3 regions of the Rhizobium sp. N621 genome follow, and region 3 is predicted to be linked to each of the others. Evidence: riboswitches for the same ligand, from Rfam matches in the RefSeq annotation. Region 3 holds a riboswitch; each other region holds the start of a gene.
What was found. Region 3 has a riboswitch for cobalamin ahead of nrdH (glutaredoxin-like protein NrdH). Riboswitches for the same ligand answer to the same signal wherever they lie in the genome.
Positions count from the first base shown of each region.

Region 1: it holds a riboswitch for cobalamin, as region 3 does, so the genes downstream of both, cobU (bifunctional adenosylcobinamide kinase/adenosylcobinamide-phosphate guanylyltransferase) here and nrdH (glutaredoxin-like protein NrdH) in region 3, are expected to answer to the same signal.
Region 2: it holds a riboswitch for cobalamin, as region 3 does, so the genes downstream of both, bluB (5,6-dimethylbenzimidazole synthase) here and nrdH (glutaredoxin-like protein NrdH) in region 3, are expected to answer to the same signal.

Region 1 covers NZ_CP013495.1:2,609,155-2,618,993, reverse strand. Annotated here, with positions in the region: gene AMK00_RS12745 (chloride channel protein) at 1-1,340, opposite strand, end outside; cobalamin riboswitch at 1,567-1,715, shown strand; gene cobU (bifunctional adenosylcobinamide kinase/adenosylcobinamide-phosphate guanylyltransferase) at 2,155-2,664, shown strand; gene cobW (cobalamin biosynthesis protein CobW) at 2,671-3,726, shown strand; gene cobN (cobaltochelatase subunit CobN) at 3,730-7,833, shown strand; gene cobO (cob(I)yrinic acid a,c-diamide adenosyltransferase) at 7,833-8,468, shown strand; gene AMK00_RS12720 (TSUP family transporter) at 8,475-9,260, opposite strand; gene AMK00_RS12715 (cobalamin biosynthesis protein) at 9,360-9,779, shown strand.
Region 2 covers NZ_CP013495.1:2,482,322-2,492,160, forward strand. Annotated here, with positions in the region: gene AMK00_RS12075 (DUF2865 domain-containing protein) at 206-1,303, shown strand; gene bluB (5,6-dimethylbenzimidazole synthase) at 1,307-1,996, opposite strand; cobalamin riboswitch at 2,039-2,224, opposite strand; gene AMK00_RS12085 (3-deoxy-7-phosphoheptulonate synthase) at 2,599-3,663, shown strand; gene AMK00_RS12090 (TolB family protein) at 3,660-4,487, opposite strand; gene AMK00_RS12095 (NAD+ synthase) at 4,514-6,193, opposite strand; gene AMK00_RS12100 (DUF1003 domain-containing protein) at 6,383-6,913, shown strand; gene AMK00_RS12105 (GFA family protein) at 6,931-7,332, opposite strand; gene AMK00_RS12110 (ABC transporter ATP-binding protein) at 7,618-9,456, shown strand; gene AMK00_RS12115 (class II 3-deoxy-7-phosphoheptulonate synthase) at 9,514-9,839, opposite strand, start outside.
Region 3 covers NZ_CP013495.1:3,991,968-4,001,806, reverse strand. Annotated here, with positions in the region: gene AMK00_RS19200 (heavy metal translocating P-type ATPase) at 1-1,955, shown strand, start outside; cobalamin riboswitch at 2,366-2,591, shown strand; gene nrdH (glutaredoxin-like protein NrdH) at 2,855-3,076, shown strand; gene nrdI (class Ib ribonucleoside-diphosphate reductase assembly flavoprotein NrdI) at 3,090-3,503, shown strand; gene nrdE (class 1b ribonucleoside-diphosphate reductase subunit alpha) at 3,482-5,650, shown strand; gene nrdF (class 1b ribonucleoside-diphosphate reductase subunit beta) at 5,844-6,818, shown strand; gene AMK00_RS19175 (adenylate/guanylate cyclase domain-containing protein) at 6,922-8,145, shown strand; gene queE (7-carboxy-7-deazaguanine synthase QueE) at 8,254-8,982, opposite strand; gene queD (6-carboxytetrahydropterin synthase QueD) at 8,979-9,335, opposite strand; gene queC (7-cyano-7-deazaguanine synthase QueC) at 9,335-9,839, opposite strand, start outside.

The DNA of each region.
Region 1 (9,839 bases), 1.4 Mb from region 3:
ATGCTTTCGCCGCGCAGGTGGAAGCGCCATGTGGCAAAGGAGTAGCCGAAGGTCGAGCGCACGACGAGCGAGGAGGTGATGACGGCGGCAAGAACCAGTGCCGTGATCGGAAAATCACCGGTGATTTCGAGCGCCAGGAAGGTCATCGTCAGCGGCCCGCCAATGACGGCGACCGACAGGGAACTCATCCCGACCACGGCATAAATGACCGGCGTCAATGTCGCATCGGCGAAATAGGGAGCGCAATAAGCAAAGAGCTTGCCGAGCAGGGCGCCCATGAACAGCGAGGCGAAAAACAGCCCGCCCCTGAAACCGGAGCCGATCGAGATCGCCGAGGCAAGGGATTTCAGGAGGAAGAGACCGATCAGCGCCGGGATCGCCACGTCGCGGGACAGGTTGAGATGCAGCGCGCCGTGGCCGGCCGAAAGAACCTGGGGGGAGATCATGGCGAGAAGCCCGACGATGATGCCGCCGAGCGCCGGGCGAAAGGGCGGGGCGATCGAGCTTTTGCGCGCCACCTCCTCGATGAAGGCTACGCCCTGCATGAGGAGAATGCCAACGCCGGCGCAGAAGACGCCGAGCAGCAGCGCCGGGATATAATCGGCCGGCACGACCGAGCCGAAGCTGCCGATATCGATGGTGAAATCGCCCTCGACAAGCAACCTTGCGATGAGGGTTGAAACGAGGGCGGAGACGACGACCGGGGTCAACGACACGATGGTATAGGTGCCGATGATCAGCTCGAAGGCGTAGAAGGCGCCCGTCAGCGGCGCGTTGAAGGCGGCGGCGATGGCGCCGGCCGCGCCGCAACCGACGAGGATGCGCAGGTCCGAGCGGCGTAGCTGCAGCTTCAGGCCGAATTTGGAGGCGATGCCGGCGGCGAGCTGGGTATAGCCGGCCTCCAGGCCGACGGAGGCGCCGAAGCCGTTGGAGATCAGGTTCTGTACGGCAACGATGATGCTATCGGTCAGGGAGAGGCGGCCGCCATGCAGTGCGTTCGCCTCGATCGGGTCGACCATTGGTTTCTTGCGCCGTTTGGCGAGGACCAGGAGCAGTAGGCCGAGCAGGGCGCCACCGATGACGGGGGCGGTGAGCAGCAGCATCTTGTCCTCGATGGCAGACGCGCTCAGCCTGTCGCTGTCGGCGATGCCGAAAACAAGCTGGTGCAGTTGGTTGGAGACATAGCTCATGCCGGTCACGGCAAGGCCCGAAGCGATGCCGACGATGGCGCCTGTCAGCGACAGGCCAACTTCGCTGCGGCGCGTCAGCGCACGCAGCCGCCCCGGATCGAAGAAAACACGCAGCGTGCGCAGGCGGCGCCGATCCAATTTCATAAGCATGGCTAGACAACTAGGCGAGGAGAGGCCGGGTCAAGGGCGGAGGTGCGGTTGCCTTGCAACGCAATTGCGGCGAAAAGCCGACCGGCGGGTCAAATATTTATGACGTAAGCATCTGATAAAAGACGATATTTCCGGTAGAGTCAGTGGTGTTGGCTGGCCTTTCGCGCAACGTTGCGGGAAGGTGTTTGCGAAGGTCGGTTGACTTCACCCGCCGGCTTGCCTAACCATCCGAGGAATAACGGATGGTTCCGGATCGGCATTTCGCTTTCCGGATGAAAAGGGAATGTGACGGGGCGGACCCACATCGGGCGCCTTCATCACAGCCGACCCCGCGACTGTAGAGCGGTCAGGGTCTTCCATCCGGCATCGAACCCTTTCGGCTGGCGGGCTGCAATCGTGCAGGCGGGTGGGATGGGCGACATGCCGGAAAAGCCACTGGAAATGCATGGTGATCAACCGGGGTCGGACGCCTCTATCTCTACGAATCGTCCACCTTTTCATCGAGGCAGCCGGGAAGGCGAGGCAGATCCGCTGGCACGATCAGGGGCGACCGGGCTTCCGGTTCGCCCCGATCGCCGCCGATAACCGCGAGCCAGGAGACCTGCCTTCCGTGCCGGGCGAAAAGCCCAACCCTGGGCAAGAGACCCGCTGCCAGCACGGAGGTTGTTTTGGCTGAACGAACGAATTCAGTGCCGCCTGCGGTGGTGCGATACAGTGGCGGCGGTGCGGTGATTTCGGCCGCTTATGTCGAGTATGCGGGTGTCACAGCCTCGACGGCTAACGGCCACATCTTCTCTCCGAAGGCCGCTTCAGTATGACCACCACCCTCATCCTCGGCGGCGCGCGCTCCGGCAAATCCCGTTTTGCCGAAAATCTCGTTATGGCAAGCGGCCTCGAGCGCCACTACCTCGCCACCGGCCGTGCCTGGGACGAGGAGATGCGGACGCGTATTGCCCAGCACAAGGCCGATCGCGGCCCCTCCTGGACGACGCATGAGGAGCCCCTCGATCTCGTCGAGAAGCTTACCGCCATCGACGGCGAGAGGCGCATTGTGCTGATCGACTGCCTGACGCTCTGGGTGACCAATCTGATAATGGAGGAGCGAGATATCCCAGCGGAGTTTACGGCGCTCGCCGATTTCCTGCCTAGCGCCAGGGCGCGGATCGTCGTTGTTTCCAACGAGGTTGGCCTTGGCATCGTGCCTGACAATCGAATGGCGCGCGATTTTCGCGACCATGCCGGACGGCTGCACCAAATAATCGCGGCGAAGGCCGACGAAGTCTATTTCATCGCGGCCGGTCTGCCGTTGAAAATGAAGGGTTGAAGTTCCATGAACCAGCAGAAAATCCCCGCAACCGTCATCACCGGCTTCCTCGGCGCCGGCAAGACGACGATGATCCGCAACCTGCTCACCAATGCCGGCGGCAAAAAGATTGCGCTTATCATCAACGAGTTCGGCGATCTCGGTGTCGATGGCGAGGTGCTGAAGGGCTGCGGCGCGGAGAATTGCAGCGAGGACGATATCATCGAACTCACCAATGGCTGCATCTGCTGCACCGTCGCCGACGATTTCATCCCAACGATGACGAAGCTTCTGGAGCGCGAACAGCGGCCCGACCATATCGTCATCGAAACCTCCGGCCTCGCCCTGCCGCAGCCGCTGGTCGCCGCCTTCAACTGGCCTGATATCCGCACCCAGGTGACCGTCGACGGCGTCATTACGGTGGTCGACAGCGCGGCCGTTGCCGCCGGTCGTTTCGCCGACGACCATGATGCGGTCGAGGCGGCGCGTAGCGAAGACGACTCGCTCGATCATGAGAGCCCGATTGAGGAGCTGTTCGAAGACCAGCTCACATGCGCCGATCTCATCGTGCTCAACAAGACCGACCTGATCGATGGCGATGGCCTGGGCCGCGTGAAGAGCGAAGTTGCCTCCCGCGTCGCCCGCAAGCCGGTCATGATCGAGGCCATGAATGGCGAGGTGCCGGCCGGCGTGTTGCTCGGCCTCGGCATCGGCACGGAAGACGATATCGCCAACCGCAAGTCCCATCACGAGCTGGAGCACGAGGAAGGGACGCCGCACGACCACGACGAATTCGACAGCTTCGTTGTCGAACTCGGCGCCGTTTCCGATCCGACAGGCTTTGTCGAGAAGCTGAAGGACATCATCGCTGAGCATGACGTGCTGCGCCTCAAGGGCTTCATCGACGTTTCGAACAAGCCAATGCGCCTGCAGTTGCAGGCCGTCGGCAGCCGCATTGACCAGTATTTCGACCGCGCCTGGGCAGCGGGCGAGGCGCGCCGCACGCGCCTTGTCGTCATCGGCTTGCACGAAATGAACCAGGACGCGGTGCGCAAAGCGATCGAAGCGCTCATTCAGGGATAATCGATGCATCTGCTTCTGGCCCAGCAGGGAACGATCAGCGACGGCGAGGAGGCGATCGACCTCGGCCAGTCGCCGGGCGATATCCTGTTCCTGTCGGCTGCCGACACCGAGCTTGCCGCGATCGCGGCCGCCTATCGCGAGTGTGAGGGGATGTCGCATTCGCTGAGGCTCGCGAACCTGATGAGCCTCAAGCATCCGATGTCGGTCGATACCTATGTCGAGCGAACGGCCCGGCACGCCAAGCTGATCGTTGTGCGGGCGCTGGGTGGGGCGAGCTACTTCCACTATGCGCTGGAGGCGTTGCATGCGGCGGCAACCCGCAACGGTGCGCTGATCGCGGTGTTGCCTGGCGATGCCAAGCCGGATGCCGGGCTGGTTCCTTTCTCCAATGTTGACCTCGACGATCTCAACGCGCTCTGGGCCTATCTGATCGAAGGCGGCGACGCCAATGCGCGGGATTTTCTCACTTATGCATCGGCGATGCTGTCAGGGGCGGAGAAGCCGGCGCCGGCCGCGCCTTTGATGAAGGCTGGCATCTGGTGGCCGGGGCGGGGGCTGGTTGGAACTGAGGAGTGGAAGAGGCTGGTTTCTGGCACTTCTGCGGAAGCACCCCCCTCTGTCCTGCCGGACACCTCCCCCACAGGGGGGGAGATCGGCAAGGAGCGAGACCGTCGCCCTACATCAGTTGTTTGGAGAAGCCCTGTCGGCGACTCGATCTCCCCCCTTGTGGGGGAGATGCCCGGCAGGGCAGAGGGGGGTACCGCACGCGCGGACGAAGATAAGGGCGAACATTCGACGGAAAAGGTGGATACCGAACTTACGATCCGCTCTATCGTCGCCATCGCGTTCTACCGCGCCCTCGTCCAAAGTGGAGAAACCCGACCCATCGAAGCCCTGATCGAGGCGTTGCAAGCGCAGGGCCTGCACCCGCTGCCGGTCTTCGCCTACAGCCTCAAAGACCCCGTCTCCAAAGGAATCCTCGAATCCATCTTCGCCCACCTCAAGCCCCATGTCGTCATCAACACCACAGGCTTTGCCGTCTCCGCCCCTGGTGCCGATCGCGAGCCGACCGTGCTTGAGGTCAATGACGCCATCGTGCTGCAGGCAATCCTGTCGGCCTCGTCGCGGGACGCCTGGGAGGCTTCGTCTCAAGGTCTGTCGGCGCGCGACCTCGGCATGAATGTGGCGCTGCCCGAAGTCGACGGGCGCGTATTGGCGCGGGCGGTGTCCTTCAAGACGGCGGCGCGTTACGACACGGCTGTCGAGGCGAACATCGTCGCCAGCCTGCCCGATGCCGGTCGAGTGCGCTACACGGCGGAGCTCGCCGCCAACTGGGCGCGGCTGCGCGGGACGCCCGCCAATAGGAGGCGCATCGCCCTCGTTATGGCGAATTATCCGAACCGCGACGGCCGGCTCGGCAACGGCGTCGGGCTCGACACGCCGGCCGGCAGCATCGAGGTGCTTCGGTCGATGGCGGGTGCGAATTATCCGGTCGCCGATGTTCCGGCCGACGGCGACGCGCTGATCCGCCATCTGATGGAGGGGCCGACCAATTCCGGGCATGACGACCGGGTCATCCGCGAGGCTCTTTCGCTCAGTCGCTACAAAAACTTCCTGGAATCTCTTCCCAAAAAGATTCAGGATGAGGTGAGGGCGCGCTGGGGTGAGCCGGAGAACGACCCCTATTTTCGCGACGGCGTCTTCGCCCTGCCTTTCGCCCGTTTCGGCGGCGTCTTGGTCGGCATCCAGCCGGCGCGCGGCTACAATATCGATCCGAAGGAGAGCTATCATTCGCCGGATCTCGTGCCGCCGCATGGCTATATTGCCTTTTACGCTTTCCTGCGGCGCGAATTTGGCGCCGACGCCGTTATCCACATGGGCAAGCACGGCAATCTCGAATGGCTGCCGGGCAAGGCGCTGGCGCTGTCGGAGACGTGTTATCCGGAAGCGATCCTCGGGCCGTTGCCGCATCTCTACCCCTTCATCGTCAATGATCCGGGCGAGGGCACGCAGGCCAAGCGCCGCACCGCCGCCGTCATCATCGACCACCTGACGCCACCGTTGACGCGGGCCGAAAGCTACGGGCCGCTCAAGGATCTGGAGGCGCTGGTCGACGAATATTACCAGGCCGCTGGCGGCGACCCTCGCCGTATCCGGCTGCTCAGCCGCCAGATCCTCGATCTCGTCACCGATATCGGGCTGGATCGGGATGCGGGGATTGCGAAAGGCGAGAGCGAAGGTGAGGCGCTGAAGAAGCTTGATGCCTATCTCTGCGATCTGAAGGAGATGCAGATCCGTGATGGGCTGCACGTGTTCGGCGTGTCGCCGGAGGGGCGGCTGCTGACGGACTTGACCGTGGCGCTGGCGCGGGTGCCGCGCGGGCTCGGCGAGGGCGGGGATGCGAGTCTGCAGCGGGCGATTGCTGGGGATGCTGTGAGAAACCCCTCCCCAACCCCTCCCCACAAGGGGGAGGGACTTACCGCTGCGCCCGCGGCAATCTCTGCACTCAAAGATGATGTGGAGGCGGCGCGTCCAGCAAGCCCCTCCCACCTCTGGGGAGGGGTTGGGGAGGGGTCTGTCTTCGACCCACTCGACTGCGACATGGCTGCTCCTTGGGTCGGGCCACGCCCGGCTGTCCTCGCAGATATCCTCGACGCCCCCTGGCGCAGCAACGGTGACACCGTCGAGCGCATTGAACTGCTCGCCGCCAAGCTCGTTTCCGGTGAAATGGGGTGCCCAACTCTCTGGTCTCAAACCAGATCGGTGCTCTCCGAGATTGAAACTCATCTCAAACCCTCCATCCTCGCCTGCGGCCGCGCCGAGATCGATGGGCTGCTCAAAGGCCTCGACGGTCGCTTCGTCGCCCCCGGACCCTCCGGCGCCCCGACTCGCGGCCGGCCCGACGTGCTGCCGACAGGCCGCAATTTCTATTCGGTCGACAGCCGCGCCGTGCCGACGCCGGCCGCCTACGAACTGGGCAAGAAGTCGGCCGAACTACTGGTGCGCCGCTATGTTCAGGATCACGGCGAGTGGCCGGTCTCTTTCGGGCTGACGGCCTGGGGCACGTCGAACATGCGCACCGGCGGTGACGATCTCGCTCAGGCGCTAGCGCTGATCGGCGTCAAGCCGCTCTGGGACATGAGTTCGCGCCGCGTCACCGGCTATGAGATCATATCGCAAGCAGTGCTCGGGCGGCCGCGCGTCGATGTGACGCTCCGGATTTCCGGCTTCTTCCGCGACGCCTTTCCCGAGCAGATCGCCCTGTTCGACAAGGCGATCCGGGCAGTCGGCGCGCTGGAAGAGGATGCGGCTGACAATCCGATTGCCGGGCGTATGCGCGGCGAGACGGCGCGGCTCGCTGCGGCTGGGCTCGATGAGAAGACGGCGGCGAAGCGGGCGGGCTATCGCATCTTCGGCTCGAAGCCTGGCGCCTACGGCGCGGGCCTGCAGGCACTGATCGATGAAAAGGGCTGGGAGCGGCGTGCCGATCTTGCCGAGGCCTATCTCGTCTGGGGAAGTTATGTCTATGGCGCCGGCGAGGAAGGCAGGGCCGAACGCGGCCTGTTCGAGGAGCGGCTGCGCTCGGTGCAGGCCGTCATTCAGAACCAGGACAATCGCGAGCATGACCTGCTCGACAGTGACGACTACTACCAGTTCGAGGGCGGCATGGCGGCGGCGGCCGAGCAGCTCGCCGGTACACGCCCCGCGATCTATCATAACGATCATTCCAGGCCCGAACGACCTTTGATCCGCTCGCTCGAGGAGGAAATCGGCCGCGTCGTGCGCGGGCGCGCGGTCAATCCGAAATGGATATCGGGCGTCATGCGCCATGGCTACAAGGGTGCGGCCGAGATCGCCGCCACCGTCGATTATCTCTTCGCCTTCGCGGCGACGACGGGCGCGGTCGGCGCGCATCATTTCGAGGCGGTCTATCGGGCCTTCGTCGCTGATCCGGGCGTGCGTGGCTTCATGATCGAGAAGAACCCGGCGGCATTCGATGAGATGAGAGAGCGACTGCGCGAGGCGATCGATCGCGGGCTCTGGACGCCGCGCAGCAATTCGGCCCGGTTCGACCTGGCCGCTACGAAACTGAATGAGGTGCACTGATGAGCGACGAGATCCCAGAAAACGAATCGGCCAAGGATGATGCGCGCCACGCAGAGAAGATGGCGAAGAAGAAGGCTGCGCGCGACAAGATCATGGCGACCAAGACGGACGGCAAGGGCCTGATCATCGTCCACACCGGCAAGGGCAAGGGCAAATCGTCGGCTGCCTTCGGCATGATCTTCCGTCACATCGCCCACGGCAAGCCGTCGGCCGTCGTGCAGTTCATCAAGGGCGCGATGTGGACCGGCGAGCGTGATCTGATCGAAAAACATTTTTCCGATCTCTGCCAGTTCCACACCATGGGCGAGGGCTTCACCTGGGAAACGCAGGACCGGGCCCGCGACATCGCCGCCGCCTCGGCGGCCTGGGAAAAGGCCAAGGAGCTGATCCGCGACGAACGCAATTCCATGGTGCTGCTCGACGAGATCAACATTGCGCTCCGCTACGATTATCTCGATGTCAACGACGTCGTCGCCTTCCTGAAGAATGAGAAGCCCGCCATGACGCATGTCGTGCTGACAGGGCGCAACGCCAAGGAAGACCTGATCGAGATCGCCGATCTGGTGACGGAGATGGAACTCGTCAAACATCCCTTCCGCTCCGGCATCAAAGGGCAGCCGGGTGTGGAGTTCTAATTGCGGCTAAACGCCGAGCCAGAGCCGCAGCGGATTTGCGGGATCGGCGAGTAGCTTAACCGCCAAGGCGACGCAGACGATCACGAGCAGCGGCTTGATCAGCTTTGCGCCGATGCGCATGGCAAGCCGTGAGCCCACTTGTGCGCCGAGGAATTGGCAGACGCCCATCAGCAGGCCGATTTTCCAGAGGATCGCGCCAAAGCTTGCAAAGACGATCAGTGCGCCGAAATTCGAGCCGAAATTCAAAAGTTTGGTGTGGGCCGTCGCCTTCAGCACGCCGAAGCCGGCGAGGGTGACGAAGGCGAGCATGAAGAAAGAGCCGGTGCCAGGGCCGAAGACGCCGTCGTAGAAGCCGATGGCCGGCACAAGCGTCAAGCCGAAGGCGAAGGGCGTGATGAGACGGTGTCTGTCGAGGTCGTTGAGATTAGGCTTGACGGCAAAGAAGATCGCGATTGCCAGCAGCAGCACAGGCATGATCGCTTGAAGCACCTGTCCTGGTACGATCGTCGCAAGGGCGGCGCCGAGTGCCCCGCCCATGAGCGCCATCAGCGCCATCGGCAGCTGTTCGGAAAGCTCCACATGGCCCTTGCGGGCGTAGGCGAGCGTCGCGGAAGCGGCACCGAAGATCGATTGCACCTTGTTGGTTCCGAGCGTCTGCAGCGGCGGGATGCCGGCGATCAACATGGCGGGAACGGTGATGAGACCGCCGCCGCCGGCAATGGCATCGACGAAACCGGCAAAGAAGGCAGCCGCGCAGAGCAGCAGAAGCAGATGGAGGGCAATGTCAGGCAAGATGCTATTCCAGAAAGGCTTTCAGCCGGTCTTGTTGCATTTCCCTCTCCAAGCTGCAATGGCTGCAAGGACACAGCAAGGGCACATTCGGCTGCTTCCATGAGCGACATTTCTTTCACTCCGGCACGGCGCCATGTGCTCGGTCTTGGCTGCGAGCGCGGGACGCAGCCTGCGGAGGTGTTGGCGCTCGCCGTCGAGGCGCTCAAGGCCGCCGGTATCGTCGCGGATGAACTCGCCGCCATTGCTTCTATCTATAGCCGCCGGCAGGAGGCGGCAATCCTCGCAGTTGCCAGGCATCTTGCCGTGCCGGCCCTATTTTTCGACGCTCCGCGGCTGGAACGGGAAACGCCGCGGCTTAAAAATCCCTCGGCCGTCGTCTTTGCTCGCGTCGGCTGCCATGGCGTTGCGGAATCGGCAGCACTTGCGGCGATCGGTGACAATGCCGAACTGGTGCTTGGCAAAATCAAATCGGCGCAAGCGACGGCGGCGGTCGCCCGCGGCGGGTTGCAGAAAGCCTGATGGTCGTTATGGTGGCGGCAATTCGCGGCGCCAACCGGCAGCTTCGCGATTCACATTTAG
Region 2 (9,839 bases), 1.5 Mb from region 3:
GCTGTTGACGGCTCCAGTGTCCGCCTCCGGGTGCAATGCTGTGCCGACTTACCTGACGGAGGATTACCTGCATCTTCTGGATAAAATCTCGAAAATGCGCTAGGAATTGATCCAAGCTTATTAAGAGAAACACGTTAAGAGACAAGGTACGGCGGATGGACGCCACCTTTGACCGATCGACACTTTCTCATTCCCGGACAACGCCGTGAAACGCCGAAACCTGTCTCTTGCTCTTGTGCTTGCGCTGGCATCGCCGGCCGCCGCACAGAGCAGCGCTATTTGCAATGACTTGCGCGGTCGCCTTGCCGACCTACCACGATCGATCGGCAACAATAACGGTCCGGAAGCCCGCCAATACGCCAGCGCAATCGCCGAGCAAAACCTCGAATTGCGCAAAGTCCGCAACGATCTGCGCAGCTATGGCTGCACCTCAGGCAGCATGGTCGTGATCGGCGGTGAGAATGCCGATTTTTGCGCCGAGCTTTCTGACGCCGAAGCCCGGATGATCGAGAATATCCGCTATCTCCAGGACCGCCGCAACGAGCTGCGCAGCCAGGCCGGCGATGACGACGCGCGCCGAGAATTGACGGCGGCACTCGAACGCAATGGCTGCAACAGCGAAAATTTCTATGCCCCGACAGAGCGCAGCGCCAGCGAGCCCGCCCCAAGCGTAGAGGAACAGGCGATGCGCACCGACACATTCATCCCGCTCGGCGGCGGTGAAGAGGCCGATCCGCGTTATGGTCTGCCGAGGACCGAAATGTTTTCGCCGGTCAGCACCATCTGCGTTCGCAGCTGCGACGGCGGCTTCTTCCCGATCAGTTCGAACACCACCTCGGTCGATTTCGGCCGCGATGCCCAGACCTGCGCCAAGATGTGCCCCGGCATCGAGACCGAGCTCTTTTATCGCGACGTGACCAGCACCGAAGCCTCGAACATGATTTCGGCCGCAACGGGTGCGCCCTATAGCGCCATGAAGAACGCCTTCGCCTACAAGAACCGCGCGCCTGGCGAAAAAAATTCCTGCGCCTGCAATCTCACCGCCTATTACGAGGAGATGCGCGGCAAACAGGCCCTGAGCGAACCGCCGCAGCAGGGCTCGATCACGACGGTCCGCACCAATCCGCCGGCGAAAGATACCGCGGCAGCACCAGCCCCGCCGCAGCCATCCGTTCCCGAACGTCCCTACGACCCCACGCAGAACAAGGTCCGTCAGGTCGGCCCGCAATTCCTTGCCGGCGACCAGGGCTCGATCGACCTTGCCAATCCGGCAACGCCGGGCCCGCAACCACAACAGCAGTAATCGCTAAGGGTCGTTGCGTCCCCATCCATCATGGAACACGAGTTCCTCGAGCGGTAGCCGCTGCCGCCAACCTTTGACCGAGAGTTCCGGTTCATCATAAAGCCGGTCGACAAAGCCGGCACAGAGCCACGCGACCACCTCGATATGCTCGGGTATGCCGAGAATTGTTTTCAGGTCGCCTTCACGAAAGATGCTGACCCAGCCGATGCCGACCCCTTCGGCGCGGGCCGCAAGCCAGAGATTCTGGATTGCGCAAACGGTCGAATAGGAATCCATCCGCGGATTGTGCGTCCGTCCCAGCACCACGCTGCCGCCGCGGGTGGGATCGCAGGTCACGCATATGCCGAGCGGCGCCTCCACGATGCCTTCGAGCTTGAGGGAGCGGTAGGCCTGCCGCCGTTCGCCGTCGAACATCAGTGCCGCCTCTTCGTTGGCCTGTGCAAAAGCGTCCCGGACACGCGCGCGCACGGATTCGCTTTTCACCAGGATGAAGTTCCACGGCTGCATGAAGCCGACGGAGGGAGCGTGATGGGCGGCCATCAGAAGCCGCGCCACGACATCGTCCGGCAACGGATCGGGCAGGAACTGGCTGCGCACGTCGCGTCGGGTCAGGATCGCGTGATACACGGCCTCGCGTTCGGCCGGAGAAAAACCGGATGCCTCCGACAGGGCATCCTCAACAAAGGGTCGCATCGTCAAATCCCCAACAACGCAACCGCCCGCCGTCCGCGCGGGTTGGGTCTATCTTGCCAGGCCGGTCTTCTGACTTGGCGTCATCCGTCTGCCGCAGCCTTCCCGGCCAAAGCCAGTGGCATGATGAAGCGGCGGGCGTCGGCCTTACAGCGTTGGGCACGTTCCGGTCTTGCACCGGATTCCCGATTCTCCCGCGTGAAAGCGGGCACCTGACGAGGTATCTATTTCAGGAAAGCGCTTCGCGGGCAAGCGGAGGCAGCCGAGCCCGATGAGGCCGTTAGGCAAACAGCGATTTTTCCGCCTGACGTGCCGGTGAACAGGCGGCGGCCGGTCACGACCACGCTCGCAAATGCATTGGAGACTGCTGCACGCCCAAGCCCTCTTTCAGGCCGCAGATTCTGCGTGACAACGGAAGGCCGCCACGCTAAACACGCCGCATGTCGGTCACTTCTGTCTACGCCTCGCGATTTTATTGGTACCGCTGCTCCCAGCGGATGCGGGCCCGTGCGTAACTGAATTCGACGCGACGACCACCCGAACAGCCGCTAGTCTACCTGGCGGCTTTTTTGTTCCGCACGGTATGACCAAACAGGAGCCATGCCGTGCCCGATACCATTGATGATCTGCGTATCCTCGAAATCACCCCGCTCACCAAACCCGCAGATATCATCGCGGAAATCCCCCGAACCGTTGCCGTCAGCGAGACGGTGACCAGCAACCGTCATGCGATCCATCAGATCCTCGAGGGAGAAGACGACCGCCTGATCGTCGTCATCGGCCCCTGCTCCATCCACGATCCGGTTGCCGCACGCGAATATGCCGCGCGGCTGGCCGAGCAGCGACAGCGCTTCTCCAGTGATCTGGAAATCGTCATGCGCGTCTATTTCGAAAAGCCCCGCACCACGGTCGGCTGGAAGGGTCTGATGAACGACCCGCATCTCGACGGCAGCTACCGCATCGAGGAAGGGCTTCGCATTGCCAGGCGCCTGCTGCTCGACATCAACGCAATGGGCCTGCCCGCTGGGGTTGAATTCCTCGAGACGATCACGCCGCAATACATTGCCGACCTTGTCAGCTGGGGCGCGATCGGCGCGCGTACGACCGAAAGCCAGATCCATCGCCAGCTCGCCTCCGGCCTCTCCTGCCCGATCGGCTTCAAGAACGGCACCGACGGCGGCGTCCGTGTCGCGCTCGACGCCATCCTGGCCGCATCGCAGCCGCATCACTTCCCCGCCGTCACCAAGGACGGGCAGGCCGCCATTGCCTCGACGAAGGGCAACGAGGACTGCCACATCATCCTGCGCGGCGGCAAACAGCCGAACTATGAAGCGGACGATGTCGAAGCTGTGGTCGGCGAGGCCGTCAAGCTAGGCGTGACCCCGCGCATCCTGATCGATGCCAGCCATGCCAACAGCCGCAAGGATCCGATGAACCAGCCGCGCGTCGTCAAATCCGTGGCCTCGCAGATCGCCGCCGGCAACCGCCACATCAAGGGTATGATGATCGAGAGCAACCTCGTCGCCGGCCGCCAGGATCTCGTCCCCGGCAAACCGCTGGTCTACGGCCAGTCGATCACCGATGGCTGCATCGACTGGGACATGTCGGTCGCCGTACTGGAAGACTTGGCGAAAGCCGCTGGCGCGCGGCGCAAGGCGGCAGCGGCTTAATCAGCCGGGAAATAGCGCACATAAGCGAATTCTTCGCCATCAGGAGACCAGCAGGGCACATTGATCGTGCCCTGCCCACCGAAAAGTTCGAACAGCGTTTTCAGGTTGCCGCCATCCATGTCCATCAGCCGCAGCCGCACGTCGAGATCGCGCGGATGATCGAAAACCGAGGGGTCATAGGACAGGATCAGCACCTTGTCATTTTTCGGCGACGGATGGGCGAACCAATTGCCCTGATTGTCCGAGGTCACCTGCTCGAGGCCCGTGCCGTCGGGGTGGATACGCCAGATCTGCATCAGCCCGGTGCGGCTGGAATTGAAGTAGATCCATTGTCCGTCGGCCGAATAATCCGGTCCATCGTTGCGGCCTTCGCCATGCGTCAGCCGCGTCTCGGCGCCGCCGTCAACGGAAATGGTATAGATGTCAAAGAGATCGTCGCGGATGCCGCAATAAGCGAGCTGACGCCCGTCCGGCGACCAACCATGCCAGTAGGAGGGGTGGTTTTCAGTGACGAGCCGCGGCGTGCCGCCTTCGATCGGCAGGATATAGATGGCCGACTTGCCGAATTCGGTCTTGTCCGAGATGACGATTTCGGTGCCATCAGGTGAAATGCCGTGATCATTGTTGCAATTGACGGCAAAGCCCGTATCGACCCTGACCACCTCGCCGCCATCGAGCGGCAGCCGGAAGAGCAGCCCGTCGCCGTTGAGCAGCAGGTAGGAACCATCAGGCGAGAAGTTCGGCGCTTCCACCAGCCTGTCCGTTTGCCAGACCTCGCGAGCCCTGCCCGTCCCCACATTGTAGATCTCGACCGAGCTGCGCATGTTGCCTCACTGATATGTCGATTGCGTCAGCGATCGCGGAATCGATTGGTGATCGGATAGCGCCGGTCGCGGCCGAAATTCTTCTTGGTGATCTTCACGCCCGGCGCCGATTGCCGGCGCTTATATTCGGCGAGATAGAGCAGATGCTCGACCCGGTGAACGGTCGCTACGTCATGGCCGCGCGCGACGATCTCCTCAACAGCCATTTCCTTCTCCACCAGGCACTCGAGAATATCGTCGAGAACGGGATAAGGCGGCAGCGAATCCTGATCCTTTTGATCGGGACGCAGCTCGGCCGATGGTGCCTTGTCGATGATATTCTGCGGAATCACTTCACCCGACGGGCCTAGCGCGCCCGGCGGCACATTCTCGTTGCGCCAGCGGGCTAGCGCATAGACCTGCATCTTGTAGAGGTCCTTGATCGGATTGAAGCCGCCGTTCATGTCGCCATACAGCGTGGCGTAGCCGACCGACATTTCCGACTTGTTGCCCGTCGTCACTACCATCGCGCCGAACTTGTTGGAGATCGCCATCAGGATGACGCCGCGCGCGCGGCTCTGCAAGTTCTCCTCGGTGATTCCGCTCTCCGTACCCTCGAAGAGGTTGGACAGCGAGCTGCTGAAGCCGGTCACCGGCTGCTCGATCGGTACGATGTCATAGCGGCAGCCGAGCGCCTTGGCGCAGTCGGCTGCATCCTTCAGTGAATCTTCCGACGTGTAACGATAGGGCAGCATCACCGTTCGCACCCGCTCCTCTCCGAGAGCATCGACCGCGATCGCTGTGCAGATCGCTGAGTCTATGCCGCCGGAAAGGCCGAGAACGACAGTTTTGAAACCGTTTTTATTGACGTAGTCGCGGAAGCCAAGCAGGCAGGCGCGATAATCGGCCTCCTCACCCTCGGGGATACGCGCCATCGGCCCTTCGGCGCAGTGCCAGCCGGCTCCCCCACGTTTCCATGTCGTCACTGCAAGCGCTGTCTCGAACTGGCTCATCTGGAAGGCGAGCGATTTGTCGGCGTTGAAGGCGAAGCTCGCCCCGTCGAACACGAGCTCGTCCTGCCCTCCGAGTTGGGCGGCATAGATCAGCGGCAGGCCGGTCTCGATCACCTGCTTCAGTACCACCTGGTGACGGATATCGACCTTACCGCGATAATAGGGAGACCCGTTCGGCGACAGCAGGATCTCCGCCCCGCTTTCGGCCAGCGTCTCGCAAACGCCGAGATCACCCCAGATATCTTCGCAGATCGGAATGCCGAGCCGCACGCCGCGGAAATTGACCGGCCCCGGCATCGCCCCCTGCACGAAGACCCGCTTCTCATCGAACTCACCGTAATTCGGCAGATCGACCTTGTCGCGCACTGCGATAACCTTGCCGCCGTCGAGCACGGCGACGGAATTATAACGCCCCCTCTCGTCCTGCCTGGGGAATCCGATGACGACGCCCGGCCCACCATCGGCGGTGTCCGCCGCAAGGCTTTCCACCGCCTTCCAGCAGGCGCGGATGAAGGCCGGCTTCAGCACCAGGTCCTCCGGCGGATAGCCGGAGATGAAAAGCTCGGTCAACACGAGCAGATGCGCGCCCTCTCGGCCTGCATCAGCGCGTGCTTCACGTGCCTTGGCAAGATTGCAGGCGACATCACCGACCGTGGGATTGAGCTGGCCGATAGCGATGCGGAAGATATCGGAGAGAGCGTTTTCCTGTGTCATGTCATTTGTTTAGCCTGCGGCTCCCGTTACCGCAACACGTTCGCGACCAAAGCGTTGCACCGAGCTCACGAATTTTTCGTGAACAGGCGCGCTGGAGGCTTACGGCACCGATGCATTGCAATTTACCGGCGGAGCGGAATACTGACGCACGAAAGCGGCAGCATCGTTAACGGTCATCGGAAACAGGCCATGAATAATTTTTCGAACTTCGTGCACCATCATTTCGACAAACCGGCCGACGAACTCGGCGACACGGAAAAGCGCGTGCTGGCGAAAGCGCACGAGCGCAAGATCATCTCGACCGATGTCAACGCCGCCTTTTCTGCCGAGGCCTCTTTTGGAGAACGCATCGCCGACAGCATCGCCCGTGTCGGCGGCTCATGGTCCTTCATCCTCGGCTTCCTGGCCTTCCTCGTCGTCTGGACGATAATCAACACCATCGTTTTGGCGAGTGGCGCTTTCGATCCCTATCCGTTCGTCTTCCTGAACCTGATCTTGTCGATGCTCGCCGCCATCCAGGCGCCGATCATCATGATGTCGCAGAATCGTCAGGCTGAGCGCGACCGCTTCGAGGCAGCCAAGGATTACGAAGTCAATCTCAAAGCCGAACTCGAAGTGCTCTCCCTGCACCAGAAGATCGATATGCGCGTCCTGACCGAGCTGACGGCGCTGCGCGAAGACGTCGCTCGTCTCAGCGCCGCGCTCGCAGCCAAGACCTGAAGCGGGGCATCCTCAAATCAACGGGGCGGATACCTGTCATATTGCGGCAGACCATCTGATATTTCGTAGAAATCCCCCTTGTCGATGCAATAAATGTGATGGCTGAAGGCTAGGCCGCTCGGTTCGTCGAAAGCGCCTGCCAGGACCGAAACCTCCACCGCTTCATCCCCCTGCCAAAACAGCGCGGAGCCGCAATTGGCGCAGAAGCCGCGTTGCGCCTCACCGCTCGACCGATACCAGCGGACGGCGCCGGGATTCTCCACCGAAAGCGCCACGCGCGGCACGTTGACCGCGGCATAATAGAGTCCCGTCTGCCGGCGGCATTGGGAACAGTGGCAACCGACGACAGGCCCTGGCTTTGCCCGAATTGAAAATCGCACGGCGCCGCAAAGACAACCGCCTGTATGGTGTTCGCTCATGATCGCTCTCCCCTCGCTCCTGGAGAAACTTGCGGCCACGAGACCTCGTCGTCAAATCCATTCCCCTGAACGAATGATCAGAAATCTTGAAGCGTTCACGGGTGGCGGCGGCCCTCGGATGTTGCCCGTTGACAACACCCGCCGATCTCCTCTCGTCACCGCGTTGAACCGGACACTGTTATCGGTGATACTATAGGCTCAATTTATGCAACCGCCGGGAGACTGACATGAGAGCGACCCTGTCCAGACAGAAAGGAAACATCGCCCACAAGGACATTCTGCTTCATGCACACGCCATTCTCTCGCGCGAGGAAAAGCTCGCGACGCCATAACCTCTTTCTGAACTTCTTCCGCGACTATTCGAGCGCCACTGAACGCGAGCAGCGCTGGTCGCGCATGCGCAAGTTCATCTCCTATTACCGCCCGCATCTGCCTTTGCTGCTGGCGGATCTGCTTTGCGCCATACTCGTGGCCGGCACCGCCGTGGCATTGCCCCTCTGCGCCAACATCGTCACGAGCCGGCTTCTGGCTCTGCCTGATGCCCCCGAGGCCTTCGCGCAGATCCTTGCCATGGGCGGTGTGATGCTGGCCGTTCTCGCTGTCCAGATAGCGGCGATCTTCTTCGTCGATTATCGCGGCCATGTCATGGGCGCCCGCATCGAAGCGACGGTGCGGCAGGAACTCTTCGAGCATTGCCAGAAGCTGTCCTTCAGCTTCTATGATCGCCAGCGCACCGGGCAATTGATGAGCCGCATCACCAACGATTCCCTCTGGCTGGGCGAGCTGTTTCACCACGGCCCCGAGGATCTCGCCATCGCCGTTCTGAAATATGGCGGCGCCATGCTGGTCCTGTTCTTCATCGACCCATTGCTGGCGACCCTCATTCTGGTGCTCACCCCGGTGGCGGTGGCCTATGCACTCTATTTCAACCGGCGCATGAACCATGCGCTCGAAGCCAGCAAGCGGCAGATCGCCGCCGTCAACGAGCGCGTCGAGGATGCGCTCGCGGGCATCCGTGTCGTCCAGTCCTTCGCCAACGAGGCGCTGGAAAGGCAGCGTTTCGCGGCGCAGAACCAGCGTTTCCTGCAAAGCCGCGCCGAGGGCTACCGCAGCGAGGCCTGGTTTTCCGTCGGCACCGAAACCTTCGCCCAGCTCGTCACCATATTGGTGATCATCGCAGGAGGCCTGCGCATCCTGACGGCGGACCTGACCGTCCCGGATATGCTGACCTTCCTGCTCTGCGTCGGCGTGCTGGTCGATCCCGTGCAGCGGCTCGCGAATTTCGTGCGCCTCTGGCAGGAGGGATATACCGGCTTCATCAGGGCCATGGAAATCCTCGAGATCGATCCCGATATCACCGATCGGCCGAATGCGCGTCCGATGCCGGCGCCGAGAGGCGAGATCAGCTTTTCCGACGTCGCCTTCGGCTACGAAGCCGATGGTCCGAGGGTGCTGGAGCGGCTTTCCCTCACCATCGCTCCCGGAGAGTTTGTCGCCCTGGTCGGCCCCTCGGGAGTGGGCAAGAGCACGCTTTGCGCGCTGATACCACGCTTCTACGATGTCGAGGCGGGCGCAATCCGCATCGACGGAAGCGATATCCGCGACGTCACGCTGGCGTCACTGCGGCGCCATGTCGGGGTGGTGCAGCAGGATGTCTATCTCTTTGCCGGCACTGTTGCGGAAAACCTGCGCTACGGCAGGCCGGATGCGACCGATGCCGAGCTCGAAGCGGCGGCCCGCGCCGCCAATGCGCATGATTTCATCATGGCCCTGCCCAATGGCTATGACACCGACATCGGCCAGCGCGGCGTCAAGCTCTCCGGCGGCCAGCGCCAGCGCATCACCATCGCCCGCGCCTTCCTGAAAGATCCGGAAATCCTGATCTTCGACGAGGCGACCAGCGCGCTCGACAATGAGAGCGAACGGGCGGTGCAGCAGGCGCTCCTGAGCTTGGCGAACGGCCGCACCACCCTGGTCATCGCCCACCGCCTCTCGACGGTCCGCCATGCCGACCGCATCCTGGTCCTGACGGGCGATGGCATCGTTGAACAGGGAACACATGACGCGCTCATGGCGCAAGGCGGCGTCTACGCCAACCTGCACAGCGTTCAGGCGAGTATCTGAAAAGCAATAAAAAACCCGGCGTCACGCCGGGTTTTTGTCATCCGTTTCGTCCTGTCCTCAGCCGTTGGCGACCATGCGCTTCTCGTCGCGGCCGCCCTTCATGCGCTCGGCAAGCAGGAAGGCGAGCTCGAGCGCCTGGTCGGAGTTGAGGCGCGGATCGCAGTGCGTGTGATAGCGGTCCTGCAGGTCGTCGGCGGTGACTGCGCGAGCACCGCCGGTGCATTCCGTCACGTCCTTGCCGGTCATTTCGACATGGATGCCGCCGGGATGCGTGCCTTCGGCGCGGTGGATCTGGAAGAAGCTTTCGACTTCCGACAGAATCCGTTCGAAGGGACGGGTCTTGTAGTTGTTGAGCGTGATTGTGTTGCCGTGCATGGGATCGC
Region 3 (9,839 bases):
ATGGAGATCACGACCGTGCCGGGCATGATCACGACCATGCCCATGACGAGAAGGAAATCGAAGGCCTGCATGGGCACGACCATGCGCTGATGACCGGTCCTTGGTGGCGGAGCAGGAAAGGCCGCCTGACCATTTTTTCGGGTGCGGCACTCGTTGTCGCCTATGCCGTCGGCCATCTGGTGCCGGCGATCGCGTCCTATGCCTTCTTGGTCGCGATACTGGTCGGTCTGCTGCCGATTGCGCGGCGAGCCGTCATGGCGGCTTTGTCAGGCACGCCGTTTTCGATCGAGATGCTGATGACGATCGCCGCCGTCGGCGCCGTCGTTATCAATGCGGGCGAGGAAGCGGCAACGGTCGTATTCCTGTTCCTCGTCGGCGAGCTGCTCGAAGGCGTGGCGGCGGGCAGGGCGCGTGAAAGCATCCAGTCGCTGACGGCCCTGGTGCCGAAGACCGCGCTGCTCGAAGACAATGGGCAGATGCGCGAGGTGCCGGCGGAAAGTCTTGCCGTCGGCGCGGTCATCATGGTTCGTCCCGGCGACCGCATCTCTGCCGACGGCGTCATCGTATCAGGCGAGAGCGCGATCGACGAGGCTCCGGTGACGGGCGAGAGCACGCCGGTGCGTAAGGGCGTCGATGCCGTCGTCTATGCCGGTACGGTCAATGGCGATGCGGTGCTCAGGGTTCGCGTCACGGCAGCCGCTGCCGACAATACCATTGCTCGCGTCGTCAAGCTGGTGGAAGAAGCGCAGGAATCGAAGGCGCCGACGGAGCGGTTCATCGATCGGTTTTCGCGCTACTACACGCCAGGTGTCGTCGTCGTCGCCGCACTGGTCGCGGTCATTCCGCCGCTGTTTTTCGGCGGCGCGTGGAGTGAATGGATCTACAAAGGCCTTGCCATCCTGCTGATTGGCTGCCCCTGCGCCCTTGTCATCTCGACGCCGGCGGCGATCGCCGCTTCGCTGTCGGCGGCCGCACGGCGCGGATTGCTGATGAAGGGCGGCGCGGTCCTGGAGACGCTCGGCAAGGTGACGATGGTCGCCTTCGACAAGACGGGCACGCTGACGGAAGGCAAGCCTCGGGTCACCGACATCCTTTCCTTCGGATTGAGCGAGGCGCAGCTCCTGTCGCGCGCGGCTGTGCTCGAGCAGGGCTCCAGCCATCCGCTGGCACTGGCGATTCTCCACCGCGCCAAAGCGGACGGCGTGCCCGTGCCGCCCGCCTTCGAACTGGAAGCGCTGCCGGGCAAGGGTGTCACCGGCAAAGTCGGCGGCGAGACAGTGGATCTCTTGTCGCCGCCTGCCGCACGCGAGCGTGGGGCGCTCAACGCGGAACAGGAGGCGCGTATTGCAGGGCTCAATGATGACGGCAAGAGCGTATCGGTGCTGCTCGTCAATGGCGCTGCGGCCGGCCTGATCGCCATGCGCGACGAGCCGCGCGAGGATGCCGAAGTGGGGCTCTCGGCGCTCAAGGCGGCCGGTGTCAAGGCGATGATGCTGACGGGCGACAACAAGCGGACGGCGGCCGCCGTCGCCGGCATGCTCGGCATCGACTGGCGCGGCGAGATGATGCCCGAGGAAAAGCAGCGGGTCGTCGGTGAATTGAAGCGCGAAGGTTTCGTCGTCGCCAAGGTCGGCGACGGCATCAACGACGCGCCGGCGCTCGCCGCCGCCGACATCGGCATCGCCATGGGTGGCGGCACGGATGTGGCTCTGGAGACGGCCGATGCCGCCGTGCTGCACGGACGCGTCGGCGACGTGGCGCGGATGATCGCGCTTTCCAAGCGCACGATGCGCAATATCTTGCAGAATATCACCATCGCGCTCGGGCTGAAGGCTTTCTTTCTGGTGACCACGATCGCCGGCATTACCGGGCTCTGGCCGGCGATCCTCGCCGATACCGGCGCCACCGTGGTGGTGACGATCAATGCGCTGCGATTGCTTCGGATAAAGGTATGAACCCGACTGGCGGCGGGAAGACTGCCGATTCCGGCCTACCCGGGGAATCGAAAATAGCGGAGCCGGCCATCTGCCGGCTCTCAGTTTGCTGACAAAGTCTCCTCCATCATGTTCCGCCTTGTGCCGAGCATCTAACCACCGCAACTATCAGGCAGGAAAACGGTTTAATTTTCAGATGCTTAATTGGACGTGCGCAGATCCTCGGCACAAGGCCGAGGATGACGTCGCGGGTTGCAGTGCTTTGTCAGCAGCCTAGGAGCCAGCTTGTCGGCCGGTTCACGTCGAGGCCTTCTCCACAGCCTGTTTTCGTTAAGCTTTCGTTATCCCTGTTTTTCACAGGAATACAGCGATTTCAAACCTGCCGTAACGCAATGCACAAACCATCCGTTGACGTGAATTTGGATTCGCGTACTATATCTAGTGTTCGAGGTTCCCTCGATTCGTGAGGATTGAGGGCTAAGACGGGAATACGGTGCGTGGCGCCATCATGGCGCGGCGATGCCGGAGCTGCCCCCGCAACTGTAAGCGGCGAGCAACTGCCCGATTTCAGGTCACTGAGGCATGATGCCTTGGGAAGGCTGGGGCAGAGTGCTTCGACCCGTGAGCCAGGAGACCTGCCTCGAACGAAACGTCCACGGGCGGGGTGTCCGGAAGGTCGCGTCTACGAAGGCGGAATGAATCCGCGTCTGTTGCGCTGCCCCGAACGTCCGCATGAGCACTTCGGGGTTTGAAGTCATGTCGAGAACATCAAGGCCGTCGCCCGCGCACATCCTGCGAGGGATGATATCAGGCGTTTAAAGCGCCAACCTTGCCACATCATTGTCAAGCATTGTCCCGGACGCCGTACGGCGCCCGATCCAGCCCTGCGTCCTGAATCCATTGACATCACGAGGAACATGATGAGCGTTACCGTTTACAGCAAGCCGGCCTGCGTCCAATGCACCGCCACCTACCGCGCCCTCGACCGCCTGGGCGTGGACTATGAAATCGTCGATATTTCCCAGGATGCCGCAGCGCTCGAACGTGTGCGCGGCATGGGCTACATGCAGGTTCCGGTCGTGGTTGCCGGCAGCCAGCATTGGGCGGGTTTCCGACCCGACATGATCAGCGCGCTTTCCTGAGCTGAGAAAAGCGATGGGGCTGATCGTCTATTATTCCAGCCGATCCGGAAATACCCATCGTTTCGTCGAGAAGCTGGGGCTGCGCGCGGCGCGCATTCCCCTTGGCGCTGAGGACATCCATATCCGGGAACCTTATGTGCTGATCTTGCCTACCTATTGCGGCGACGGCGGCCCCGGGATCGTAAAGGGAGCCGTGCCCAAGCCGGTGATCCGCTTCCTCAACGATGCGGAAAACCGCTCCAACATCCGCGGCGTGATTGCCGCGGGCAACAGCAATTTCGGCGAGACCTACGGGCTAGCCGGCGATGTCATCTCGAAGAAGTGCCAGGTGCCGTATCTCTACAGGTTCGAGCTTCTGGGAACGGCCGAGGATGTCGCCAATGTCAAAGACGGGATGGGACGATTTTGGACACGGGAACAAATCTGACGCGGGATGCGGGCGCAAAACCGCTGAAGGCGGCTGAAACGCTCGATTATCACGCGCTGAACGCGATGCTGAACCTCTATGACGATGACGGCAAGATCCAACTCGACAAGGATCGCATGGCGGCCAGGCAATATTTCCTGCAGCATGTGAACCAGAACACCGTGTTTTTTCACAATCTTCGAGAAAAGCTCGATTACCTCGTCACTGAGGGCTATTACGAGCAGGAGGTGCTCGACCAATATTCCTTCAATTTCGTCCGCGACCTTTTCGATCGGGCCTATGCCAGGAAATTCCGTTTTCCCACTTTCCTCGGCGCTTTCAAATATTATACCAGCTACACGCTGAAGACCTTCGACGGAAAGCGTTATCTCGAGCGCTATGAGGACCGCATCTGCATGGTGGCGCTGACCTTGGCGCGGGGCGACGAGGCCCTTGCCCGCGACATGGTCGACGAGATCATTTCCGGCCGTTTCCAGCCGGCGACGCCGACCTTTCTCAATGCCGGCAAGAAGCAGCGCGGCGAACTGGTTTCCTGTTTCCTGCTGCGGGTCGAGGACAATATGGAATCGATCGGCCGGTCGATCAATTCGGCGCTGCAATTGTCGAAGCGCGGCGGCGGCGTGGCGCTGTCGCTGACAAATATCCGTGAGGCCGGCGCGCCGATCAAGCAGATCGAGAACCAGTCGTCGGGTATCATTCCGGTGATGAAGCTGCTCGAAGACAGTTTCTCTTATGCCAACCAGCTCGGTGCCCGTCAGGGAGCCGGCGCCGTTTATCTCAACGCTCATCACCCCGACATTATGCGCTTCCTCGACACCAAGCGCGAAAATGCCGACGAGAAGATCCGCATCAAGACGCTGTCGCTCGGTGTCGTCGTGCCCGACATCACCTTCGAACTCGCGAGAAACAATGAGGATATGTATCTGTTCTCGCCTTACGACGTGGAGCGCGTCTACGGCGTGCCTTTCACGGAGATTTCGGTGACGGAAAAGTACCGGGAGATGGTGGCGGATGCTCGCATCTCGAAGAAGAAGATCAAGGCGCGCGAATTCTTCCAGGTGCTCGCCGAAATTCAGTTCGAGAGTGGTTATCCCTACATCATGTTCGAGGACACGGTGAACCGGGCGAACCCGATTGCCGGGCGCATTTCGATGAGCAATCTCTGCTCCGAGATCCTGCAGGTCAGCGAGGCAAGCGAATACAATGACGACCTCTCCTACAAGCATCTCGGCAAGGATATTTCCTGCAATCTTGGCTCGCTGAACATTGCCGCAGCCATGGATTCCGCCGATTTCGGCAAGACGATCGAGACCTCGATCCGGGCGCTGACGGCCGTTTCCGACATGAGCCATATTGCCTCGGTGCCGTCGATCGAGAAGGGCAATGACGAGAGCCATGCGATCGGGCTCGGCCAGATGAACCTGCACGGCTATCTCGCCCGCGAGCGCATCTTCTACGGTTCGGAGGAAGGCGTCGATTTCACCAACATCTATTTCTATACGGTGACCTATCACGCGATCCGCGCCTCGAACCTGCTGGCGGTCGAACGCGGCACAAGCTTCAAGGGCTTCGAAAATTCGAAATATGCCTGCGGCGACTATTTCGACAAATACACCGAGCAGGAATGGAAGCCGGCGACCGAGAAGGTGCAGGCGCTGTTCGACAAATCAGGAATTCATATTCCGACACAGGACGATTGGGCGGAGTTGAAGACGGCTGTCATGGCGTCCGGGCTCTATAACCAGAACCTGCAGGCGGTTCCGCCGACGGGCTCGATCTCCTATATCAACCACTCGACCTCCTCGATCCATCCGATCGTCTCGAAAATCGAGATCCGCAAGGAAGGCAAGATCGGCCGGGTCTATTATCCGGCCCCGTTCATGACCAACGACAATCTCGATTATTATCAGGACGCCTACGAGATCGGGGCGGAGAAGATCATCGATACCTATGCGGCGGCGACCCAGCATGTCGACCAGGGCCTGTCGCTGACCCTGTTCTTCCGCGACACGGCGACGACGCGCGATATCAACAAGGCGCAGATTTACGCCTGGAAGAAGGGCATCAAGACGATCTACTACATCCGCCTTCGCCAGATGGCGCTTTCGGGTACGGAAGTGCAGGGGTGTGTGTCGTGTACGTTGTGATTTGATTTCGCTTCTGAGGATTTGCCCCTCATTCTAACCCTCTCCCCGTAAAAACGGGGAGAGGGGACGTGCCAAACGCAGTGTCGAGGATTGACGAAGCCGATGCGGCATATCCTTCGCCCCGCAGGCGGGGAGAAGGTGCCGGCAGGCGGATGAGGGGCAAATCCGGACGCATTCCTCAAGAGGGACCACAATGAACATGCAACTGAAGCCAGCCTCCCGCGTGCGCGCCATCAATTGGAACCGCATCGAGGACGACAAGGATCTCGAAGTCTGGAACCGGTTGACCGGCAATTTCTGGCTGCCGGAGAAGGTGCCGCTGTCCAATGACATTCCCTCCTGGGCGACGCTGACGGCGGCCGAGCAGCAGCTGACAATTCGCGTCTTCACCGGCCTGACGCTGCTCGACACGATCCAGAACGGCGTCGGCTCCATCAGGCTGATGGAGGATGCGGCGACACCGCATGAGGAGGCAGTGCTATCCAATGTCTCCTTCATGGAGGCGGTGCATGCGCGCTCCTATTCCTCAATCTTCTCGACGCTGTGCTCGACGCCCGATGTCGCCGATGCCTATCGCTGGTCGGAGGAGAACGAATTCCTGCAGCGCAAATCGGCGCTGATCATCGAGCAGTATCGCTCCGGCGATCCCCTGAAGAAGAAGGTCGCCAGTGTCTTCCTCGAAAGCTTCCTGTTCTATTCCGGCTTCTACCTGCCGATGTACTGGTCGAGCCGCGCCAAGCTCACCAATACGGCCGACATGATCCGGCTGATCATCCGGGACGAGGCGGTGCACGGTTATTATATCGGCTACAAGTTCCAGCGCGGCCTTGAAACGCTCTCCGAAGAGCGCCGGCTGGAGATCAAGGATTTCGCTTTCGACCTCTTGCTCGAACTCTACGACAACGAGGCGCGATATACCGAAGCGCTCTATGACGGCGTCGGGCTGAGCGAAGACGTCAAGAAGTTCCTGCATTACAACGCCAACAAGGCGTTGATGAACCTCGGCTACGAGGCGCTGTTCCCGGCCGAAGCCTGCAAGGTCAATCCGGCGATCCTTTCGGCATTGTCGCCGAATGCCGACGAGAACCACGACTTTTTCTCAGGCTCCGGGTCTTCCTATGTCATCGGCAAGGCAATGGCCACCGAGGATGAAGACTGGGATTTTTGAGACTTGATCGCAGTTTCCCCTTATCATTTGCCTGCCTGTCGACCACATACAGCGGAAATCGGATCCGGCTTTTGCCGGTGACGCGGCGTAACGGGAGTTTTTGATGTCGTCTTTTCCAAACAAGGTCGGGAGTGCCGTTGAGGCGGAGGAGGGTGTCTGGCCGATCCGCAGGAGACGGATTCTCGACTGGCTGGTGAACGAGACGCGCGGCGAGCGCTTCATCGACAATATCCTGGTCGAGATGTGCGGCAAGCTGCTTTCGGCAGGGGTGCCGGTGACGCGGGCGACGCTGCATTTCCGCACGAACCATCCGCAATGGATCGGCGCCCGCATCCTGTGGAAGGAAGGTCTGGCGGAGGCCAAGATCGACACATTCGCCTATGGCATCGAAAACACGCCGGAGTTTCTGAACAGTCCGATCAATGCGATCCATCAGGGTGCCGAGGAGCTGCGCAAACGGCTGGAAGGCGCAGCCGACGGCGACCTGGATTCATTCTATCAGGAACTGCATGACGACGGCCTGACCGAATATATCGCTTGGCCGATCGAACACACCTTCGGCAAACGGCATGTCGTGACATTTTCCACCTGCCGGCCGGGCGGTTTTGCGAGCGAACATGTCGATTTCCTGCGCGATCTCCTGCCGGCCCTGACCCTCGTCAGCGAAATCAGGCTGAAGAACATCATGGCGCGCACGCTGCTGCAGACCTATGTCGGTCCGCATGCGAGCGAGCAGATCCTGTCGGGTGTCACGACCCGCGGCAGCGGCGCGACCGTCGGCGCAGCCATCATGATCTGCGACCTGCGCGATTTCACGGCGATCTCGGATCTCTGGCCGCGCGACGACGTTATCCATCTTCTGAATGATTATTTCGATGCCATGTCGGACCCGATCGAACGGCATGGCGGGGAAATCCTGAAGTTCATGGGAGACGGGCTGCTGGCGATCTTCCCATTGGCCAAGAAAACGGCCTGCCTCGATCTGCTGGAGGCGATCCGCGAGGGGCAGGCGTCGATGGCCAAGCTGAACGAGGAGCACCTGCGCACGGGACGCGAACCGCTACGCTACGGGGTCGGTGTGCATGTCGGCGACGTCATGTACGGCAATATCGGCTCTCGCCGACGGCTGGATTTCACCGTCATCGGCCCGGCGGTCAATGTCGCCTCGCGGCTGGAAAGCCTGACCAAGGAGGTCAAGCGTCCGGTACTCTTGTCGCGTGCCTTCGTCGAAATGGCAGGCTGCGCGAAAGACATGGACAGTCTCGGCACCTTCCCGCTGCGCGGGCTCGGAGAACCTGTCGATGTCTTTGCTTTCCCGGAGCGGTAGAGCATGTCGCGCAAAAGTGCGCAGTGGTTTTACGACAACGAACTGCGTAAAAACAAAGACCTAAAGCGTGGAGCGAATCTGAAAGATCGCGACACGCTTTAGGCGGGCTCAGACGCCGCGCTTGTTTCCCCACAGCAGCACGTGCAGTTGCGGCAGCACGCGTGGCGCAAACCATCCGTCGGCCGTCACCTTCTCGACAAGCCAATGCATGCGATCCATCACGCCGTCGATATCGATGCGCGCGTCATCGTCTTCGGGTGGGGGCGGCGTGTGATTGCCCGGCTGAAGGTACAAGGGAATATAGGGGTAGCGCTGGCCCACCTCTCGGGCGAAAGCATAATCGGGATCGTCGAAGACGACGACTTTCAGCACGATCTCCGGCCCGCCGGCTGAAAGCCGTAGACAGTCGTCGATCTCCCCCCACTCGGTTTGCATTCCGCTCGACGGCGGCTTGGGACTCAAGACCAGGACATCGAGATCGCGAAACCAGTTCCGCGCCACACTTCCCTGCGTTTCCAGCGCGAAGCGGTATCCCTTGGCATGACCGAGTTCGATCAGCGGCCCCAGGGGCTGGATCGCCGGATTGCCTCCGGAAAGGGAAACCGTCAGCGGTCTGCTTCCGGAAAGTCTTGTGACCTCCTGCCAGATCGCCTCGACAGACATCGGCATCCATTGATCCCGGAACACGCTATCGACTGCATGAAGGCTATCGCACCAGGAGCAGCGGTAATCGCAGCCGCCCGTCCTGACGAATACCGTCGGCAGCCCGATCAATGCGCCTTCGCCCTGTATGGTCGGGCCGAAGATCTCGCTGACGCGGATGGTCTCCGCGCTCATGGCCGGTACTCCGCCCAGGTTTTCGGCGTTTCGCTGACGCGGACGGACGAAGTCTCGGGAAAGCGCTGCTTGCACCAGTCGTAGAAATGCCTGGCCAGGAACTCGGAGGTGACTTTCGAATGACCGAACACGTCGTTCAGATGCCGATGATCGAGGGTCTCGTCGATATAGCGCTTGAGCGGCGAGAGGTCGTGATAGTCACGCACGAAGCCATCGTCATTCAGGGTTTCTGCAGAAAGCTCGACTATGACGACATAGTTGTGGCCATGGAGCCGGGCACATTGATGATCGGCCGGCAGGTGGTCCAGCTGATGCGAAGCGGACAGGTGAAACTCCTTGGTGATGCGGTACATCAACGCACCTCCGCGGCTGAATATTGCGACACCGCCGCTTTCCAGAAATCCCGGTCTTCGTATTCCGTCGGATCGGAAATGCCGGCGAGATGGAAAGCCTCGCGCCGTTCGACGCAGGTGCCGCAGCGTCCGCAATGAAGACTGCCGCCCTTGTAGCAGGACCATGTTTCCGCAAACGGTGTCGCATGTTTCGCGCCGTCGGCCACGATCGCCGCTTTGGGAACATCGACATAGGGTGCAAGCAGTCTGACGCTGGCATAACCGTCCAGCGCTTCGTTCTGCATGTGCTGGAAAGCATCGATAAAGCCCGGCCGGCAGTCGGGATAGATGAAGTGGTCGCCACCGTGCACGGCGACGGCGACCGCATCCGCCTTTTGCGCGGCCGCCAGGCCGAAGGCGATCGCCAGCATGATGGCGTTGCGGTTGGGCACCACGGTGGCCTTCATGGTTTCCTCGGCGTAATGGCCGTCCGGAACGTCGACATTGTCGGTCAGGGCCGATCCG